DNA from 2 places in the Cronobacter condimenti 1330 genome. Region 2 is predicted to be linked to the other one. Evidence: predicted binding sites of a transcription regulator. Region 2 holds the regulator's gene; the other holds the start of a gene.
The links. Region 2 encodes PurR, which represses purine synthesis genes. Its sites were predicted from a motif close to CANGCAAACGTTTGCNTG; they were not measured.

Region 1 (4,428 bases), 2.0 Mb from region 2:
AGCTGTGGTCCATTTCATCAAAGATAATGTGATAGCCGCTGTGCTGGTTCACCCAGCCGGTTATCCAGCCTGCGCCCCAGCGCGTTTGCAGCAGGATATACAGGGCGGTAAGGATCAGCAGAACGGCAACGATCAGCGCAATGATGAGCTTTCCGAGAAATTTCATTGTCTTCCATCCTGTGTGCTTCCGATGAGGGATTTATGCACTATTCAGGCGAATTGCTCAAGGCGGGGATTGTCAACGGAGGTGTCAGCGATGGCGGCATGACGCCGCCATCGACAGGTGCGATCAGTCTTGAGCCTGTTTTTCCGGCGGGAAAATCAGATTCAGCACAATGGCGGTAATCCCCCCGGCGGCGATGCCAGAAGAGAGCAGGTTTTTCACCCAGTCCGGTGCGAACTGCAGGATGAGTGGCTGCTGCGAGACGCCCAGCCCGGCTGCCAGCGACAGCGCGATAATCATGATGGCGCGGCGGTTTAACGGCTCGCGGGAGACGATACGCACGCCGGAGGCCGCGATAGTGCCAAACATCACAATGGTCGCGCCGCCCAGTACCGGCTCAGGAATGTGCTGAACGAAGCCGCTGACTGCCGGGAAGAGGCCGAGCACAATCAGCATCAGCGCCACAACGAAACCTACATAGCGGCTGGCGACGCCGGTGAGCTGGATAACGCCGTTATTTTGCCCGAAGCAGGAGTTCGGGAAGGTGTTGAATACGGCGGAGACAAACGAGTTCAGGCCGTTTGCCAGAACGCCGCCCTTAAGGCGCTTCATATACAGCGGACCGGAAACCGGCTGTTCGGAGACGTCAGACGTCGCGGTGATATCGCCGATGGTTTCCAGCGAGGTGATCATGAAGACCAGCATCAGCGGCAGCAGCAGGTTCCAGTCGATGCCAAGCCCGTAATGCAGCGGCGTTGGGACCATAATCAGCGCGCTTTGTGCAGGCGCGGCGCTCTGCGGCAGCATATCCATTGCCCAGGCGAGCAGATAACCCACCGCCATGGCGATAACCAGCGAGGCGACGCGCAGGTAGGGGTTGCGCTGGCGATTGAGGAGAATAATCACCGCCAGCACCGCGCCCGCGAGCAGCAGGTTTTTCGGTGCGCCGAAGGTGTGGTCACTCATCGCCGCATAGCCGCCGCCGATAGACGTTAACCCCACCTGAATCAGCGACAAGCCGATAATCATCACCACGACGCCTGAGACCAGCGGCGTGATAATGCGGCGCGCCAGGTGCAGCACGCGGGAAATTACCATTTCGGTGCAGCTTGCCAGCATCAATGTGCCGAACAGCGCCGCCATCATCGTCGGCACATCCGCGCCGCCGTTTTTCAGCGCGGTACCGCCCATAATTAATGGCGCGACGAAGTTAAAGCTGGTGCCCTGAATCGATAAAAGCCCTGAGCCGACCGGCCCCCACGCTTTGATTTGAATAATCGATGCCACCCCAGAGGCGAACAGCGACATACTGATAATGTGCTGGGTATCCTGTGCCGGTAATCCGAGCGCCTGACAGATGAGCAGCGCGGGCGTGATCACCGCAACAAACATCGCCAGCAGATGCTGGCAGGCGGCAAACAGCGTTTGCGGCAGCGGCGGCCGGTCTTCGAGACGATAAATCAACTCACTGTTATGCGCGCGAGCAATCGGTTGCGCATTTTCAGACTCAACGGCGTTAACGGACATCGACGGCATTCCCCTGATGGAAAAGCGGAGATTTTATCGGACTGTTTGGTAAAAGCAAACGTTTGCCATTCATGGCGTGATTATTTTTATGGCAACGCAGGGCGGTGCCCGGCATCAAAAACAGAAAACGCGGCGGGAAGGACAACTAAGCAAGCGAAGCAGTGAAGTGCCCACTCCAGGTGGGCAGCGGGTTTAGATTTTATTCATCTCAATGGTGAGCGTTCCCTGCACAGCGCCAGCGCCAGGGGTGCCGTCCATCAATTTGACGATTTGCAGACCAATAGTTTGCGGCGGCTCCGTCGCGGGCAGCGTGCTCTGGTTGACCGTCATTAACGTGTCGTTGTTGTCATACAAACCAATGGCGACGCCTTGTGCGGCGCCTTCACCTTCTGCCGTGTTTCTTATGGCATTACCGCGGCTGGTATCCGCATCGCTGTAAAAGCGGAATTCGATCTTGCCGTCGTTTTTCGCTTTCTCGCAGTCGGCATCGCCATCGACACGCAGATGAATACGGTGTGGATTCGCTGCGGTTTGCGTCTCCTGGGTGTCCATGAGTGCCAGATCCGCATCAAGGCTAATCGTGTTTTCACTTAAATAGAGTTTGCACTGCCCTGCTGGCGCGTTGATTTGACCGGTGATATGGAGCGTCGCCGGCGTGTCTGCCGCCAGGACAGCCGTACCTGACAGGGTTGACAGCAGAACGGCCATAAGACTGGATTTGATAAACAGACGTTTCATTATCATTCCTTATCTAGTTGATATTAAGAATAAAATAACGTAAGGCCATCGCGAAAAGCCCATCCGGAGATGGGCGTGAGAAGTTACATATGAACGACTTCGATTGTGACGCTGCTCTGGATCTTGCCGGTCGTCGCGGTCTGGCCTTTTAGCTCAACGGGCTGGAGACCAATCGTAATAGAGGCGCTGTTTTCACCTGCATCCAGCGGTAACAACTCGGCCAGGCTAAGCGGTTTGCCCGTCTGATCGAAAATGCCGACGCCAACGCCAGTGGCTGCGTCTTCCCCCTGATACGTATTCGCCAGAACGGTACCATCGCTGCTATCCGGGGTACCGACGAATTTAATCGCCAGGCGGCCTTCATCCATTTGCTGCTCGCAGCTGTTGGCGTTGGCCTTGCCATCTACCGCAATCGTGACCGGTGCGGCGTTGGTGGCGCTATCTCCCTGATCGGCAAGACTTGAACCATCCGTATTCAAATTCACCGCGCTGGCGGTCGGCAGTGAAACTACGCAGCTGTTATAGACTTCCGGCGTCATTAGCTGGCCTGTAATAGACAGTGACGCGGAGGTGTCATTAGACGTTGCGGCATGAGCGGCGGAAGCAATCAAAAGCGCATAAGCGCCTACAGCAAAAAGCTGTTTTTTAAGCATATATTTTTACTCGAATAATCTATTTCGACGATGGCGAGTTAACGCAATTACAGCGTTACGAGTTCAAACGTCACGCTGCTTTGAATATCGCCGGGTGTGACGGTTTTGCCATTAAGCTTAACCATACCGACGCTAATCAATGTGTGGCCAGAAAAGCCCGCCTTTGACATATCAATAAAGCTATTAATTTTTTGCGTGGTGTCAGGGTCGGTAAATAAATTAATACCTACCCCCTGGGCGGCAGAATCACCGGCCATTGTATTCGCCAGCGTGTCATTTTCTGCGTCACCAGGAATACCGATGACTTTGATACCCAGATGCCCGTTGGCAATAAGTACACCACATGTATTATCGAAATTATAAATATTCCTGGATTTTACTGATATCAGTAACGGTGTTACATACCAGCTGTTGTATTCCCCCTGTTTAGGTAATGTGTTTGCCGTGTTGGTGAAAGCCATACTGTCCTTGCTCAGTTCAATATGGCAGATATCTTGTGGCACATTGACCAGTTGACCATGGATATTTAAATTGACCGGTGTGTCATTGGCGGTTGCGGCCCCTGCAAGGAAACTGCAAAATAAACCGCAACAGGCCATGATTGTCGTATTGCTTTTCATATTCCATCCTTATCAGATACAGCATTAAGCGTAATATCCTCAGAGGTAAGCGCGCCCCTGGAAGGGCGCGAAATATTACAAGCGAACAACCTCTACCGTCAGGTTACTTTGGATCTGTCCGCCTGCTGGGGATTGTCCATCGAGTTTCACCATTTGCAGATCGATTTCCATATTCCCCATGCTACCCGTATTCGTCAGTGGTAGCTGGCTGTTAACAGGAACCGATTTATTATCATGGAAAAGCTCTACGCCAATCCCCTGCGCAGCATTTTCATCAGACAGTGTATTACCCAGCGTCTGCCCGTTCGCGCTATCGGGAATACCTGTAAATTTCAGCGCGATTTGATGATTATTGATACGTTGCGTGCAGGTACTTTCAGGATTATCGCCCCTGACATAAATCAGAACCGGTGTAGCCTGAGCGCCATTATATACGCCCTCCGGCATCATCTTATCGAGCCGCGTATCCAGATTTATGCTGGTCATATTGCCAAAATCGATATGACAGTCGTCATTTTGCGAATCGGTGACCGCACCTGTAATTTGTAGAGTCGCAGCGGTATCGGTTGCTGCTGTGGCGTTGTGAGAAACTGCTGCCGCAAGCAGACCACACCAGAATATTGCCGAGAATTTAGTCTTCATATGCGTGTCTCTGCTACATATTTATAAAAGCTAAAATCAGAGATGAGCAACTTCAACCGTCAGGTTACTCTGGACATTCCCTACC
Region 2 (4,428 bases):
GCGATCGCCGCGCCGATTTCGGTTTTCGCAAGCCAGGGGATCGCTGCCATGATAACGATAAGCAGCAGCAGAAAGCCCTTCAGCGTACCGCTCACTGAGCGATCCGCGAGGCGGCCCCCCAGATAGTTGCCGATGGAAAACCCGACGCCTATCAGCACAAGCATTGCGGTCACGAATGCCGCACTGGCATCAGTGATGTGGTGCAACACCGGCGCGATGTAGGTATAGAGCGTGAACATCGCGCCGGCGCCAAGCACCGTGGTCAGCAGCGCGCTTACCACCTGCGGGTGCATCAGCACCGTCAGCTCGCTTTTCACATCCGGACGCTCGCCGCTGCCGCCTTTGGGCAGGGAGAACCAGAGGCTCGCCATCGCCACCAGCCCAAGCCCGGCGGTCGCAAGAAACGACATACGCCAGCCTATCGTTTCACCAAGCCAGGTCGCGGCGGGAACGCCACCGATATTCGCGATAGTCAACCCCATAAACATGGTGGCCACGGCGCTCGCCTGCTTCTGTTTTGGCACAACACTTGCCGCGACGACCGAACCCAGCCCGAAGAACGCGCCGTGATTGAGACTGGTCAGGATGCGCGACGCCATCAGCGTCATGTAGTCAGGTGCCAGGGCCGAGAGCACATTGCCGAGGGTAAAAATCGCCATCAGGAAAATGAGCGCACTGCGTCGGGCGCGATGCGACAGCAGCAGCGTCATAAGCGGTGCGCCAACCATCACGCCGACCGCATAGGCGCTTATCAGCATACCGGCTGCGGGAATCGACACATTCACGCCATTCGCTATCACCGGCAGCAGTCCCATCGGGGAAAATTCGGTCGTGCCAATGCCAAAAGCACCAATAGCCAGTGCCAGTAACGGGAAATTGACTTTCATTAATTGCTCCAGAAATTGTACAACAGCGCCGAATACACCGGCGTAACAGCAGGACGCAGAAAGGATGGCATGTTCAGACCGAATCGATAAGTAACAAAAACAGCAAAATATTATTGCGTATATGTTAAAGATTACGCAAATAGTGTTATTAGCGAATCATAAGGGAATAACGTGAAAAAGAAAGGCAACAGCGAAGGAAAGTGCGTTAAGCGCAGGAATTGTATAAAGAGAGCGGGAGAACGGACGCGTTCTCCCGCGACACGCTTAATGCAGGATGGCAGTAAACGCGCCTGCCACAATTAAACCCAGCACAACAACAGTCGTCACCAGCGAAAATTTCAGATCGGTACTCATGGTATTCTCCTCAAAGACCCCACAAAAAACAGGTAGAGCGCATTTTTACATAATCGGGCCGAAAAATCCTGCGACATTTAACCAGATATGCGTTTTCCCTCTTCCCCTTTCGATAAAGATAAGCCAAAATTCGTCGCTACTTTATTCGGTACCGGCCATCGACCCCTCCTCACGCTAAATGTCGCGTTTCCCGGCATGCCGCACGTCCCCTCGTGGCACACAGGGGTGTGTACAGGCAAACGATTAACCCGTGATTTTACAGGGCTCAGCCAGGGGTCTGGAGTAATTATTAATGGCAACAATTAAAGACGTCGCGAAGCGAGCAAACGTTTCTACAACAACAGTCTCACATGTAATTAACAAAACCCGTTTTGTGGCGGAAGAGACGCGCAACGCGGTATGGGCAGCGATTAAAGAATTACACTATTCGCCAAGCGCCGTGGCGCGCAGCCTGAAGGTGAACCACACCAAATCTATCGGGCTACTCGCGACCAGCAGCGAAGCGCCCTATTTCGCAGAAATTATCGAAGCCGTTGAAAACAGCTGCTTTGCGAAAGGCTATACGCTTATCCTTGGCAACGCGCATAACAATCTGGAAAAGCAGCGGGCGTACCTGTCGATGATGGCGCAAAAGCGTGTGGACGGCCTGCTGGTGATGTGCTCGGAATACCCGGAGCCACTGCTGGCAACGCTTGAAGAGTATCGTCACATTCCGATGGTGGTAATGGACTGGGGCGAAGCCAAAGCGGACTTCACCGACTCGGTTATCGATAACGCTTTTCAGGGCGGTTATCTCGCGGGTCGTTATCTCATTGAGCGCGGGCATCGCGATATCGGCGTGATCCCGGGCCAGCTTGAGCGCAACACCGGCGTGGGACGTTTCTCCGGCTTTATGAAAGCACTGGAAGAAGCAGCTATTAACGTGCCGGAAAACTGGATTGTGCAGGGCGATTTTGAGCCAGAATCCGGCTACCGCGCGATGCAGCAGATCCTCTCGCAGCCGCAGCGCCCGACAGCCGTCTTCTGCGGCGGTGATATCATGGCAATGGGCGCGATTTGCGCCGCGGATGAAATGGGGCTGCGCGTGCCGCAGGATATTTCCATTATCGGCTACGATAATGTGCGTAACGCCCGCTTCTTTAGCCCGGCGCTGACGACAATTCATCAGCCAAAAGAGACGCTGGGCCAGACCGCCTTTAATATGCTGCTGGACCGAATCGTGAATAAACGCGAAGAGTCACAGACCATTGAGGTGCATCCACGCCTTATCGAACGCCGCTCGGTGGCGGACGGTCCGTTCCGCGACTATCGTCGTTAATCCCCGCCGGGAGCCTGTTTACGCAGGCTCCCGCAGCCACTCCCGGTTCAGCGTTTCACTGTCCCCCAGATAATCAAGCAACCAGCGCAGCGCGGGCGAGGCATCACTCTGGCGCCACGTCAGGCAACAGGCCGCATCAGGAAAGGGATTGTCCAGCGTCAGCGCGTGCCACGCCCCACTATCAAGCCATGGCTTCGCAAAGTGCGTCGGCACCATACCGATACAGAGCCCCTCGCCAAGCGCGTCGGCAGCGCAGTACCAGTCCGGCACCACCACGCGCCGTTGGTTATCCAGAAGCCAGGTGATGCGTTTGGGCAGCGAGCGCGAGGTATCCTCCAGCACCAGCGACGGGTAATCGCGCAGTTGATCGTCAGTCAACGCGCCCGCCTGTTGTGCCAGCGGATGGTGGCTCGCCACCACGCAGCGCCAGCTCAACGCCCCCATATCGCGAAACGCAAAGCGCCCGCCCCCGACCGGGATAGCCTGCGTGGCGCCGATGGCAAGCTCTACGCGCCCGTCGGCCAGGGCATCCCAGACGCCGTTAAACACCTCCTGCGACACCAGTAACTCCACATCGGAAAAGTGTCGGTAGAAATCGAGTACCAGACGGCGGGTACGTTCAGGGCGCACAATATTGTCCACGGCGATGGAAAGCTGGCCGCGCCAGCCGTTCGCTATCTGCTGGCACTGTTGTCGGGTGATCATCATTTTTTTGATAACAGAACGTCCTTCACGCAAAAACCAGCTGCCCGCAGGCGTCAGGACCACATCGCGGTGCCGACGCTCAAAGAGCGCTACCGCGAGCCACTCTTCGAGCTGACGTACCGTATAGCTGACCGCAGAAGGCACGCGGTGAAGTTCTGCCGCCGCCGCGCTGAAGCTGCCGTTGCGCGCCACGGCGTCCACCACTTCAAGAGAATATTCGGACCACATTTTCTGCCTGCAAAAAATTTGAACGGAAACGGCAAATATTAGCGTTTCACAAGCCGGATTGCACTCCGTACACTCCTGGCTCTTTCGCGTATTAAGAAGTGAGTTAACGTTATGCGACCTACAAAAGGATTTCTTTGCTGGCTCGCCGGGCTGAGTGTGCTTGGTTTTCTGGCGACCGATATGTATCTGCCGGCGTTCGCCGCCATCGAAGCGGATCTCCACACTGCACCTTCGGCCATCAGCGCCTCCCTAAGCCTGTTCCTTGCGGGCTTCGCGCTCGCGCAATTAGTCTGGGGCCCACTCTCTGACCGCTTTGGCCGCCGTCCTGTGCTGCTGGCAGGACTTGGGATTTTCGCCATAGGCTGTCTTGGCACCGTATGGGTGCAGAGCGCAGGCGCCCTGCTGGCGCTGCGATTCCTTCAGGCTGTCGGTGTTTGCTCGGCGGCGGTAAGCTGGCAGGCGCTGGTGACCGACCGCTACCCGGCCCAACAGGCACGCCGTATCTTCGCCACCATTATGCCGCTGGTCGGACTTTCTCCGGCACTGGCACCGCTGCTTGGCAGTTGGATCCTGAACCATTTTGACTGGCAGGCGATTTTCGTCGTGCTGTTTGCGATTACGCTGGTGTTAATGATCCCGGCGCTGCGTCTGCCTGCGGGCGCGCCGCAGGGCAACCACGACGGTGTACCGCTGAGCTTTGGCATGCTGCTGCGCTCTAAAGCTTACAGCGGCAATGTGCTTATCTATGCTGCCTGCTCCGCCAGCTTTTTTGCGTGGCTCACCGGCTCGCCGTTTATCCTTCACGAAATGGGGTACAGCCCGGCCGTGATTGGTCTGAGCTATGTGCCGCAAACAATTGCATTTATGGTGGGCGGCTACGGTTGTCGCAGCGCGCTGCAAAAATGGCAGGGAGAAAAACTTCTGCCCTGGCTGCTG

Region 1: a site for PurR is predicted at 1,742-1,759, ahead of AFK62_RS19730 (nucleobase:cation symporter-2 family protein). Genes of this name have one in related genera too.

The regions. Positions count from the first base shown of each region.
Region 1 is NZ_CP012264.1:4,289,266-4,293,693, reverse strand. Features, by position in the region: gene AFK62_RS19735 (AsmA family protein) at 1-166, opposite strand, end outside; gene AFK62_RS19730 (nucleobase:cation symporter-2 family protein) at 290-1,690, opposite strand; gene AFK62_RS19725 (fimbrial protein) at 1,883-2,428, opposite strand; gene AFK62_RS19720 (fimbrial protein) at 2,512-3,081, opposite strand; gene AFK62_RS19715 (fimbrial protein) at 3,129-3,701, opposite strand; gene AFK62_RS19710 (fimbrial protein) at 3,777-4,343, opposite strand; gene AFK62_RS19705 (fimbrial protein) at 4,380-4,428, opposite strand, start outside.
Region 2 is NZ_CP012264.1:1,943,163-1,947,590, reverse strand. Features, by position in the region: gene AFK62_RS08930 (MFS transporter) at 1-887, opposite strand, end outside; gene cydH (cytochrome bd-I oxidase subunit CydH) at 1,152-1,241, opposite strand; gene purR (HTH-type transcriptional repressor PurR) at 1,534-2,559, shown strand; gene punR (DNA-binding transcriptional activator PunR) at 2,578-3,492, opposite strand; gene punC (purine nucleoside transporter PunC) at 3,604-4,428, shown strand, end outside.